One region of the Paenibacillus sp. tmac-D7 genome, then DNA from elsewhere that is predicted to be linked to it. Evidence: riboswitches for the same ligand, from Rfam matches in the RefSeq annotation. Region 1 holds a riboswitch; each other region holds the start of a gene.
What was found. Region 1 has a riboswitch for cyclic di-GMP ahead of FKP33_RS10050 (HD-GYP domain-containing protein). Riboswitches for the same ligand answer to the same signal wherever they lie in the genome.
Positions count from the first base shown of each region.

Region 2: it holds a riboswitch for cyclic di-GMP, as region 1 does, so the genes downstream of both, FKP33_RS25030 (PilZ domain-containing protein) here and FKP33_RS10050 (HD-GYP domain-containing protein) in region 1, are expected to answer to the same signal.
Region 3: it holds a riboswitch for cyclic di-GMP, as region 1 does, so the genes downstream of both, FKP33_RS04935 (methyl-accepting chemotaxis protein) here and FKP33_RS10050 (HD-GYP domain-containing protein) in region 1, are expected to answer to the same signal.

Region 1 is NZ_VIDW01000011.1:20,504-24,716, reverse strand. Features, by position in the region: gene FKP33_RS10060 (hypothetical protein) at 1-92, opposite strand, end outside; gene FKP33_RS10055 (AraC family transcriptional regulator) at 395-1,954, shown strand; cyclic di-GMP riboswitch class I at 2,155-2,237, shown strand; gene FKP33_RS10050 (HD-GYP domain-containing protein) at 2,383-3,357, shown strand; gene FKP33_RS10045 (response regulator) at 3,396-3,755, shown strand; gene FKP33_RS10040 (DsbA family oxidoreductase) at 3,864-4,213, opposite strand, start outside.
Region 2 is NZ_VIDW01000066.1:4,635-8,847, forward strand. Features, by position in the region: gene FKP33_RS25025 (peptidoglycan recognition protein family protein) at 125-841, opposite strand; gene FKP33_RS25030 (PilZ domain-containing protein) at 984-1,691, opposite strand; cyclic di-GMP riboswitch class I at 1,785-1,877, opposite strand; gene tadA (tRNA adenosine(34) deaminase TadA) at 2,224-2,691, shown strand; tRNA gene FKP33_RS25040 (tRNA-Pro) at 2,750-2,826, shown strand; partial or broken gene FKP33_RS25045 (amidase family protein) at 2,940-3,113, shown strand; gene FKP33_RS25050 (LiaI-LiaF-like domain-containing protein) at 3,199-3,861, opposite strand; gene FKP33_RS25055 (hypothetical protein) at 3,863-4,213, opposite strand, start outside.
Region 3 is NZ_VIDW01000004.1:202,500-206,712, forward strand. Features, by position in the region: partial or broken gene FKP33_RS04925 (hypothetical protein) at 85-840, opposite strand; gene FKP33_RS04930 (YrzA family protein) at 1,013-1,219, shown strand; cyclic di-GMP riboswitch class I at 1,431-1,521, shown strand; gene FKP33_RS04935 (methyl-accepting chemotaxis protein) at 1,607-3,757, shown strand; gene yhfH (protein YhfH) at 3,967-4,149, opposite strand.

The DNA.
Region 1 (4,213 bases):
AATGTAACGTGAACGCGCTGCACCGATGGACTCAGCTGCCGCAGATCTTGGCGCAGCTCCTTCACGGCAGGGGTAGACACGGAGTGTGTCACGCTGCACCCTCCGAGCATCGCTGACCCTAGGATAAGGAACAAGGCGTATAGGGCCTTCCATCGCATCGGCATCGTCTCCTTGTTCGAGCGTAGGTATGATCAATCATAACACATAGGGAGCCGTAAGCGGGGCAGAAGCGTTCCTTGCCTGCCCGAGGCCGAGGGGCCAGGGATCGCTCCGAACTGTCGTGCCGATCGTGATCCATGTCTTCTGCCCCTCCAGGTAACATTTAGCAGCTTGTTGACAATGATTTTTATTATCACTACTATTTTCTATGTACGCGGAAGGATGTGAATGCAGAATGTTGTACGACAGCACCCAACTGCACCAGCTTTTGTTCGAATATATGAGCACGGAAGAGTTGAAAATCCCATGCCGTTCGCAAGCGGATGTCTCGACAGGGGACGAATACGCCTTCGGCTTCGTACAGCAGGATAAGATTCGCGTCACGCTGCGCGCTCGCGGTCAGCGGCTTTCGGGCAACGTGCTCGGCGGCGATTTGTTCCTCATTCCTCCGGGCAGCGCATGCACGTTCGATAACTTGTCGGCCAATCATACGGCCGCTCTGGTCGTCATCCGCTTCCAATGCGTGCCGAAGAAGCTCCACGTCTTACCGGCTTCACCGCTGCCGATATTCACGGAACGTCTGGAGCTGATCCGCCTCCGCATTCCTCAAGTTCGGAGCTGGATTCAAGATTTCATCGGAGACTCCGGCGACGACGCGGCTCATTATTATCAGCTGCAATCGCATCTGTACGGATTAGCCGCGGCCTACATGACGACAATTCAAAAGCCGAAACAGCCGGAGGCGGAGCTGCTGGATTACGTCGAGCAGACACGTCAGTATATGGTGGAGCGGTATAACAATCCTTTCGATATGGAGGAGATCGCGCGTTTGTCGGGGGTCGGATCGAGCCGGTTTTATCAGGCGTTCCGCCGCCATACAGGGCTGAGTCCGCACAAATACATGACGAAAATCAGGCTCGACATGTCCTTGTCGCTGCTCGCGGATTCCTCGCTGCCGATCCTTGATGTGGCGCATTCGGTCGGGTATCCGGACGAGTACTATTTCAGCCGGTTGTTCAAGAAGCATATGGGGATGTCTCCGACCGAATATGCGTTGTCGGCGAGAAGGAAGATCGCCTGTCTGGCGCCGATCTTCCTCGGAGATCTATCCGTGCTCGGCATTACTCCCCATCTCGTTCTGGAACGCGGGTGGTGGGAAGCTCCGGAGGAGGGACTGCGCAAGGTAGCGGTGGAGGCACCGGAGCTCATCTTCATCCCGCCGGTAACGGATGATGTGTATCGCGCCTTGTCCCGCATCGCTCCGGTCGTCATGCTCGACTGGAAGCGTTATTCCTGGAAAGAACGCCTGCTCGATATTAGCCGGGCGCTCGACATATCGACGGTAGCCGAGCGTTGGCTGTCCTATTTCGAAGTGAAGACGGAGAATGCGCGTTATCTGGTGCGCAAACGGCTCGGGGACGAGTCGGTGCTGCTTGTCAACGCTTCGGGTCTGGGGTTTCGCGTATTCGGCATGCAGATGCGGAAGATGAAAGATTTGTTCTACGACGATCTGCAGGTGACGCCACCGGCACTTGTCCGGAACATGAGCTTTCTCGATGTCGCTTCGGTGCAGGAGCTGTCCGAGCTTGACAGCGACCATGTGGTGTTCCTGGTCGATATTGCCGATTCGGAGGATCGCTGCGCGGAGCTGGAGCATCACTGGCGGAGCCTGAACCGGGACCGCCCGAAGAAAAACTGCTTCTTCATCCGCACCCGCCAACCGCTGATGAACAACGCCGCTGTGCACGAGAGCCTCGTCGACCAAATGGTAAGCCACTTGGTGCAGTATACCTGACCCGGCGATTGCCAGAAACGCAACATAATTCGTGGCTCCAGGCAGAAAAACCAAAAGTGCGAACGCATAAGTTTTATACGGCAGGACCGTCCGACGCTTCGGGCGGTTTTTTTGTTCGACAAAAAGTGATCATTATTTACAATATTAGTTCGTATGTGCTATGCTGAGCTAAGAGTTTATATGGAAATTAGTTCTAACAACCTATGTAAAGGCAAACTTATTGAAAGATAAGGACGCAAAGCCACAGGTCTAATGCGGAAGCTATGACGGCTGGGCTGCCATCGAGGCTAGATCGCGACAAACTACCTGATATTTGGCTGAGGTAGTTTCTTTTTTGAAGGTCGAGTAACGAGGAGCAGCGGTAAGGAACTTCAACGGCGGCGCATCGGACAAACCAATCGACTTTGATGAAAAGGGAAGTGAGCTTGATGAGATTTATCCCGATTACCGAATACAACGAACAAGCCATGATGCTGGCTCAGCCCGTATACGACAACAAGCGGCGCATGCTGCTTGCGGCCAACAACACCATTCATCCGAGGTATCTGGAGAAGCTGATCCAGGTCGGCATCAAGCAATTGATCATTGAGGACGCCGAGTCCAAGGGGATCACCTTGGAAGAAATGATGGACATGCCCACCTGGATGGATGTCATCGACAACGTGCAGGAGGCTTATGCCGCCGTCAAGGCGAAAAAAGCTTTTCCCATCCGAAATGTGCTGACAGGCGTCAGCCGTCTGATCAGAGAAGTTCAAAGCCGGCCGGTCGTCATCCCGGTGCCTTCGAGAACGCTTGCGGAAGAGCTGAAGCCTTACGCTCATGCCGTCAACGTGGCTTTGCTGGCGCTCCAGGTCGGCAAGGCGCTCGGTTACAACGACCTGATGCTTCGCGATTTGGCGGTAGGCTGTTTGCTTCACGATATCGGCAAAGTGACGGCGCAACAAGAGACGGGGCATCCCGAGGCCGGCTTCAACCTGATCCGCGGCATTCGCGAATTCAGTCTGCTGTCGGCGCATATTGCGTATCAACATCATGAAACCCTCGACGGCCATGGATACCCGCGCGGCATCTCCGGGGCAACCTTTCACGAGTATGCGCAAATTTGCGGCGTGTGCAATCTGTACGAGAACCTGATCTCGGTGCAGGATGCGGCTCCTCACGATGCGATGGAACGCATCATGGCTACGAGCAGCATCAACTATAACGCGGATGTGGTCAAGGCTTTCGTAAGAGCCGTTCCCTCGTACCCGCCAGGAACGAAAATTCGGATGCAAACCGGCGATAACGCGATCGTGACGAAAATCACCGATCATATGCAGCGGCCGGTCGTTCGCTACCTGACGACGGGACAAGAAGTTTCATTAGCCGACAACCCTACGCTCATGATTGCCGGCTGCTGTTGATCGGCAGTTCATTTTAATTTCGAAGGAGCAGACAACGGATGGCTAACATTATGATCGTGGATGACGCAGCTTTCATGCGCATGATGCTGAAGCAGATGATAACCGAGTTCGGGCACCAGGTGGTGGCCGAAGCGCAGAACGGCATAGAAGCCATTGCGGCTTATGAGAAGTTTCGCCCGGATCTGGTGACGATGGATATTACAATGCCCGATATGGACGGGATCGAAGCCGTTAAGAACATTAAGAGCATAGACGCTGGCGCCAAAATCATCATGTGCTCGGCAATGGGGCAGCAAGGGATGGTTCTGCAGGCCATTCAAGCAGGGGCGAGGGATTTTATCGTGAAGCCGTTTCAGAAAGATCGGGTAGGCGAAGCGATCTCCAAAATTTTGGGCTAGCGCATCGCCGGCCAGAACAAGGGATTTGATTTTCATAACGGAAAAAAGCAGCCTCCCTTCGGGAACGACGGCTGCTTTTTTGTTTTACGGCTGCGCCTGGCTAACGGCTTAGCCTTGTGCTTCGGAGACGATTTGCTCCATCACCTTGATCATTTGCTCAGCGGGATAAGCGCCGGAGAGCGCGTACTTGTTATCGAACACGAAGAAGGGAACGCCGGTAACGCCGATGCGAGCCGCTTCTTCCTGATCGGCGTTCACCCGCTCGGCGCCTTCGCCTTGCTCCAGGCGGCTGCGCAGCGTTTCGGCGGCATGTCCCTGGGCTGCGGCGATAGCCAGCAGCACCTCCAGCTGCGCGATATCCTGGCCATCCTCGAAGTAGGCCTTCATGATCCCGTCTACGAGCGCAGCTTGCCGATCCTCCGGCAGCAGCGCGACGAGCCGATGCGCCAGCAGCGTGC
Region 2 (4,213 bases), on a different contig from region 1:
CCTTATGCTCTGAACGGAATTTCAAATCCTGACATTATATTATATCCCAAAAGTAGGCCCCGTGTCATCTCCCTATGGGAAAAACCCTCCTTCCATTCGGAAAGAGGGCATGGTGACGGGCGCGTTACTGCGGCGGCTGCCCCGAAATACGGCGAAGCTCATTGGCCAGCCTGTGGAACTCCGCCTTGGCCGCCTGATCTTCCGCTGTGAAATAGGAGGCTGATAGAAAGCCGATGATCTTGTTCGCATCCTCCGCGCTAATTCGTGTCTGCGGTTCCGGCGCGGGTTCCGTCACAAGGCTGGCCCGGTACTCGTTCACAACGTCCTGAACGAAGCTCTGGAACGTCTTGCCGAGCAGCCGCAGCGGCTCCTGCGGATCGCTTCTCCTTGCCGGATCCAGCATATAGTGCCCGACGATATCGGTAGCCGGGTTTAGTCCGTACCGGTAACAAGCATACGCAAGCACCCATACGTACCGCTTGTAAGATTCCGTCAAGCTGATCCTGCCTCCGTAACAAAGCTCCACCGCGCCCGCCGCGTCGTTGGCGTCGTCGCCGTAACGCGCGTTATCGGTCGTTACGTTGTACACGACGTGATAGGCAATCTCAGCCGGTCCGGTCAGGAACGGTATGCACTCGATGATCTGTTTATCGTCCACAAACAGATGCGCGGAAGATGACATTTCATTGCGGGTATTTTCAAAATAAGACACATTCGCTGCGGCCGTTGACCCCGGATTTCCCGTATCGTGGGCCACCATAAACCGGCAGCGGGCTAACGCCGTCTTCGGACGCCGCTGGCTCGGCCCCGTCAAATAGCGTGGAATGATCTCATATTTCATAACAAAAGCCACCGTGCTCACCACCCTGCGGACATTTCGGAAGGTCTCGGGCGCTGGGGGCCCCAGCCGATCCGACGAGAATCCTTGCCTTACGATCAGCATATGCGAGCGCCCTGCAAGAAGTCCGTGGCATTGCCGGCCTCTATTTGAATATACGTTTGTTAAAATCGTCCCGTTTCGAACTGAAATGGTTTTCCACTTGCTTTTTCAACACAAACGCCCGCAGCGCATTGGCTTTGTCCGTTGGCATGTCGATGTAACGCGCTCCGTAATAGATTACGGTTTCTCCCGGATCCAACCGTATGATCTCGACTTGGCACGGCATCTCGAAGCCCAGGTCCAGCCGAACGTCGGCCATAGCATGCTTGCTTAACTCAATATCGCTCGGCAAAATAAACCCGAGCCCGCTGATGCTAATATTTCGAACCTCCAGCGCGACATGCTCCTTCAACAATTGGATCTCCGCATTCGGTTCGCGGATCGAGAGCAGGTGTCCGTCATGTTTGACGTCGACCCGCGGGTTCTCCCGCTTCTCGGCGAACCGGTTCCGATTCTGAGGGGGGTTGATAACCATCAGCGCTCCTTGATCTTTAGCCACGACCGTCGATTGAAACGTATAGATTCCGCCGGGTGAATAGACCGTTAATTTAACCGTATCCCCAAGCTCGAACGCCTTGTATTCCGAAATCTCAACTTCAAGAATATCTCCCTCGGCATAAGTCAAAATGCCGGTCGAAACGAAATCCCGCTTCTCCACCGCCACCCGGCTGTTCAGCAGAATTCCGCTTGGGCTTCTATACGTTTCGTGGGTAAACTCGTAGGATATTTTTTCACTCGTAACGGACTTCATCACCTTCGTTACCACCTTTCGCTCTCATGTCTTCGGTAAAAAATAAGCTGCATCTCAACATGCGAGACTACAGTCTGTTCACCGGTGCGCCCAATCGGCGGCCAGGCTGTCGTCATCCACAATAAAGAAGACCTTAGACCCTAAGCTTTGCGTCCTTGCCTTTCGACAAGTTTGTCAAAAAAACGAATGATAACGACTATTTAACTAAACTTCACATCACCGAACTTGGGTACATATGCCCACATCTTGATCTCATTATAGGTGTTTCCTAAATTCCCTTCAAGAAAATTCACACTTTTCACAAAAAATTAACAGCGCTTTTCCGTAAAAAAATTATTCACATGTTAACCGTTCTGTGGATAACTTATATATCCACACCCGGACTTGCCCTACAAGCGCGATTTACCTACAATGGGGATAAGAAATTAATCCTATTTATCCACATACTTATCCACAGTATGTGAGTAAGAATGCTTGTTCGTTTTTCTTACCCGCAATCGACGAATGACTAATGATGAATGAGGTGTAACGATTGATAGCCATAGAAGAACACGAGTATTTTATGCGGGCGGCAATCGAAGAAGCGCGGAAAGCCGAAGCGAGCCGCGAAGTGCCGATCGGAGCGGTCATTGTTCGCGGCAGCGACATTATCGGCCGCGGTCATAACGTCCGGGAAACGGCCAAAGATCCGCTTGCCCACGCCGAACTGATCGCGATTAAACAAGCGAGCGAACAGCTGGACGCCTGGCGGTTGCTGGAATGCCGGCTTTATGTGACCCTTGAGCCGTGTCCGATGTGCGCCGGAGCGATCGTCCAGGCGCGAATTCCGCAAGTGATTTACGCATCCCCGGACCCGAAGGCCGGCTGCGCGGGGACGCTGATGAACCTGCTGCAGGAAGATAGATTTAACCATCGCGTCGACGTGATTCAAGGCGTTCTGCAGGAAGAATGCAGTTCCATGCTCACCCAATTTTTCCGCAGATTAAGGGGGAAGACGTAACCTAATTCCCTTTACAACGCCTATTTACCCATGCTAAAATATAATCGTTTCAGAAGTTCGAGACGTGGCTCAGCTTGGTAGAGCGCTTGGTTCGGGACCAAGAGGTCGCAGGTTCAAATCCTGTCGTCTCGACCATCCTATATGAACTACGAATTGCGGCGTAAACCGCAATTTTTTTATGCCCAAATTCCGATATCCCTCTCTTCTCCCGTTGTTTTCCCTCTCTCTCCCCTTCAGTCTATTTTGTTAGCCCGTTCTCCGGCTTCCCGGCTATCACTGTACCGGCCGGTTATACGACGGATGGCTTGGGGGTCGGCATCGAATTTTTGGGCCGTGCCTTCGATGAAGCAACCTTGATTAAACTGGCCTACGCTTATGAACAGGGCACCCATCACCGGAAGCCTCCCGTTCTGGTTCCTTAAGGCCAGGGTCCTAAACAATATCCCCTTCGTGCCGCTCTATTTCATACATAGCGGCCCGAAGGGGATTATTCGATATTTTCGACTCTTAGCCAGGGTTCGATTCGTTATGCGGGCCCTGCACTTCAACCTGCACGTCCTGCGGTAGCACTAACGTAACAGACATCTCCGGGTAGACCGAATTCAGGCCGCGGTAGACCGGAGGACGCTTCACCTGCACATACATCGTGTCGCCAACCGTTCGCACCGTGTAGAATTGCTCCTTGTCGACCGTCGGACGGTCTCCTTCCTGTACGCGGGTTCGGTAAGTGCCGAACAGGTGCATGGAACGCTCCGCCGTTTTGTCGATGCGAACCGGTTCGCCGGATGTTTGCACGACCAGCTTTTGGATGGCCGGATTTACCGGTTCCTGCAGTTCGGGCAAATCCGCCGTGACCTCGACTTCGCCTACGAGTTTGCGTACTTCATCCGTCACCCCGAGACCGGTCAGCATCGTAAACATGAAACAGCCGGCGAACAACACCCCGACGAACAGGACGCTCATCCAATCATACCGGATGACCTCGCTCTCTTTCTTGGCGATGAACACATACGCGAGGATCTCCAGGCCAAGCAGCACAAGGACAATCGGCCACCAGCGGATGAAGCTGGTGAATGCGCCAAGTCCCTGCCATTGCGATAAGAACAGGAGGACTCCGAAGCCGATCAGCGTGAGCCCCATCGACAACGTGCCTACGCGCCATTTTCTCAATCTACTCCCCCCGCTTCCCTTTCTTGCCGCCCCATAATAGGCGTATCCCCCCGCCAATCAGCAGTACCGAAACGATAAAGGTTTGAAAATAGGTATGGTACCAGTTCAACACCCGCGACCGTACTTCTCTCGGCAGCCAAAGATCAAGCATATTCAACAGCACCTGATCCAGCAAATAATACAAACCCAGACCAAGCAATCCGATTCCGATCCAACGCTGCCGGTGGACGAGCCAATCCACGATGGGTGCATCCGTCAACGGCTCCCTGCCGGATTTCGAGATCTGCTGCAGCGCGTCGAAGAAGCTGTAAAACCATAGAATCGGAATCAAGAACAAAAATAACGACAACCG
Region 3 (4,213 bases), on a different contig from region 1:
GAGCTCTGCTCTTTTTTTATATTCATAGCCTCATCCCCAAGTATATACCTTCATCTATTCGCTGCCGGAACGCGGTTTCCCTGCTCACATCAGATACATCGCCACGATCGTCGTGACCGCCAAGCCGATCAGCACCGGCTTCAGATTGCGCCGCGCCAGCTCGAAGGGGCTCACGCCGCAAATCGCCGCCGCCGGAATGAGCGCCCACGGAATAAGGGTTCCGCCGCCCACCCAGACGGCCGCCACTTGCCCGAGCGCGGTCAAGGTGGCCGCAGCTGCGGCGCTTGCGCCTGCAAACAGCTGCGCGACCGAGCCAACGAGCGAGATGCCGGAGAACCCGGAGCCGTCCAGACCCGTAATCGCACCCGTAACGGCCAACGTGAGGGCACCAACCGCATCGTTTAACGGAACATTGTGAGCGAGCGCAACGCCAAGGTCGTTGACGATGCCGTACGAGCCTTGGGGAAGGCGGTTTGCCGAACAGTTCGGTGAACCATCATAATCAGACCGATCCCCCAGAACGCTAAGGCCGGCGTACGCAAAAATCGGGTCAGCGGCGCGACCATCATCTCGTTCACGCCGGTTTGGATCAACACCCTGCTCATCGCCACGATGATGGAAATAATGAAAATGGTGCCGATCAATTCCTTCGTGGCATAAATAAAGCTGTTAAAAATACCGGCTACGGAGACGCTTAAGGTTTCCGTAGCCAGCAGGCCGAGCGTCAAAATCCCGACCACGCAAATCATGGCCGTGTCGCGTCTCATAATTAAGAAGCGCCATGCTGAAAACGATAAACGCGAGGTACACGCCATGCAGAGGAACCAGTTGAATATCCACTCGAAACCACCCTCCCGCCTTGACTCGTGAAGCCCTACATCCTATGCAGGCGATGGGATAGGCGTTCGCGGAGGGAGGAGCCGATAACGGAAAGTACGTGCATCCGTCCCGGCATACTGTTAAGATGTGATCATAAGAGCAGCATACTACCCGAGATCGAGGAGGATTTACCGTGGAGTTCCGTTTGGAAAGAATCGAAAACAAGGTGGAGTTTTTTCAAGCGTACGACTTGAAATCGCTGGAGCGTCAAATCGACCAGCAAATCGAAAACAACAAAGCGCTCATGTTGGACGTATTTGCCGTTCAGCACCACACCGTATTTGATCCCAATGCGGGCAAGTTGTCGTACAGCGCCGTCGTTCATTTTAAGGCGAAGTAAAGCGGCAGGATGCGTCCCAAGCGGCCAGGCTGCGCAAATCCGGACCTGCACCGGAGGCGAAAGCCGGCCGCCGCTCTCCGACTCTAGTGCGATAGCATTAAGACGAAAAACCCTTCCATTCTACATTATGGAACAACTTTCTACAAATCTTTACAATTCTATTACATAATAGTATGATAAGCTCATATAAACGACTGGATCTAGGAAATAAGACACGAAAAGGCACACTGTACGAAAGTGCAGGCCGCAAAGCTACAGGGGCTTCACGAAACGGGAGTTTCGTATGCCAGCCAGCTTCCGAACGCTCGGCTCTGGTACCTGGCGCGGAGACCGGTGATGGCTGGTCTCTTTTTTATGTATTCAATCAACAATCAGGAGGGCATTAGCATGGTAAAGGGCAATCGAACTCAGCGCAGTCAGAAGTTCCTCATTATTTTCACCCCCGGCATCGGGCTTATGAACCGCTTCAAATATGCCAGTAAGTTTTTATTAATCGGACTGCTTGTGCTCGTACCGCTCAGCATCTTCTTGTATTTGCAATTGTCCGCGTCCGCCAAAGAAATCGCTCTCACCGAGCAAAAGCAGGTCGGTCTGGAGTACGTGAGCCGGTTAAACGACTTTCTGATCGCGGTCGATGTTCACCGCGCATTGATTGTCGGTTCCATTCACGGCGATAAAGATTTGAAGTCCCAATTAGCCGCCAATGAGGAAGCCCTGAATCAAATCGTGGCCGGGCTGAACGAATTGGATGGCCGGTTAGGCGAGAGCTTGAATTCGACGGAACAATGGAAAGCTCTTCAATCGAAATGGTCGGAACTGAAAGGAAGGGGCGTCAGCCTCACGGGTCAAGATGCATTGGACCAATACGGTGCCATCTTGACGGATACCCGGGCGATCATCACGAAAATCGGCAATGCGTCGCATCTCGTGCTCGATTCCCAGCTGGACAGCTATTATTTAATGGACTCGACAGTCCGCCAATTTCCCACTCTGATGGATCGCGTCGGACGAGCACGTGCTCTGGCCGTTCATTACGCGGGGTCAAAGACGCCGATTTTCACCACGGAAGAACGAACCCTGACATCGCTGCTGGACCAAATCCGCACGTCGATGGATACCGTTAAAGGCAACCTTGAATCGCTCCGAACGGAGAACGAGATGCTGAGCTTCGAACTTCTCGATGCTTGGCAGGAGCATAACCAGCTCGTACTCCAACTGAATCGCTGGATAAACAATCAGATCATCATACCTAAACAAGTAGATCAGACTCCCAAAGCGGTATTCGATGACCTGTCCAATCTCATCAAGCAAACTCAAACTCATTACGACACCGAGCTGAAGGCTTACGAGCATCTGCTGCAGACGAGGCTGACTGGCTTGCATCAGAAGAACACGCTGTTCGTCTTGTTGGGTCTGCTCATCCCGCTCGCTTTGCTCTACATTTTTATCAGCTTTTATTTGTCAGTCAAACGAGCCGTCTCCGCGTTGGAGCAAACGGCCACGGAAGTGACAAACGGTAATCTCACCTCGCGGGTACAGCTTCAAACCCGGGACGAGCTTGCCATTGTGGGCAACTCGTTCAATCAGATGACCGAGGCGTTCCGCAACGCCATTCAGACGAGCATTACCGTATCGGAACGGGTGGCGGTCTCCGCCCAGTCGCTGACGCAAAGCGCTTCCCAGTCGACCGAGACCAGCAATCGGATCACGGATGCCATTCAGGAAGTTGCCCAGGGTGCGAATACACAGCTGAAGGGCGCGGAAGAAACGTCCACAGCCATGGAAGAAATGGCTCAGGGCGTACAGCGGATCGCCGAGACGTCCTCCAGTGTCTCCGAAGCCGCAACGCAAACGTCCCAGCTTGCGCAGAAAGGGAACGACGCTGTCCGCAAGGCTGTCAAGCAGATGGAAAATATTTACAAGCACGTCGACACTTCCGCCAAGGTCATTGAGGAGCTGGGCGCACGATCGCAAGAAATCGGCAGCATCAGCAGCTTGATTACGGACGTCGCCATCCAAACGAATTTGCTGGCGCTTAACGCCTCTATTGAAGCCGCTAGAGCCGGCGAACACGGGGCCGGGTTTATGGTGGTCGCTTCCGAGGTGAAGAAGCTGGCAGAACAAACGAAGACGGCCGCCGCTCAAATTAGCGAGCTGATTCAACACATTCAAGGGCAAACGAAGGATGCGTCCGTACATATGAACGAAGGCGTACTTGAAACGAAACGAGGTCAAGAGGTCATCAAGCAAACCGGTGACGCGTTCGAACAGATCATGAGCGCGGTCGAGCATGTGGCCCATCAAATTCAAGAAGTATCGGCGGCCGCGGAGCAAATGTCGGCCGGTACGCAGCAGGTGACCGCCTCCATGGGCGAAATCGTCAGCATTTCCCGCGTATCCGCCGACAATGCGCTGCAGGTGTCCTCATCGTCGCAGGAGCAGCTTGCGACCATGCAGGAAATTCATGCATCCGCCGAGGCGCTGCATGCTTCGGCGCAGGAGCTTCAGCAGGTAATTCGAAGGTATACGGTCGTATAAACCGCCATCATGGCTTTAGCCGGGCTTTTTCAAGAGTCGATCTCTTGGAAAGTCCGGCTTTTTCTATACCGCATGACCCAAGCTGTCGATTTCGTTTGCGTTTGGGGGATCCCAAAAACAACAAAGAAGATCGCACCCGCACGAACCGTATTGGCTTCATGGGTTGCGATCTTCTGTTGTTTGGACGGCTGCGATGGCTGCACCCTCCCTCATTCGTAAACAACGGTGTGAAACGGTTTGTTTGTATTGACCGGGGATAACGGATAAAAGTTCGACTCATTGCATTGAAAGCAAACGTTCGTGTGACAATCTGCAAGCTGCTCCACCGATTGTCCGCACTTCTCACAGCATTTGGGCTCGAGCGTCTCTAGAAACCGGGTTGATTTCATCATCATAAAACCCTCCACTATCATATAATATTTTGATCTGATGTGTTTTATTATATAACAGTATTCG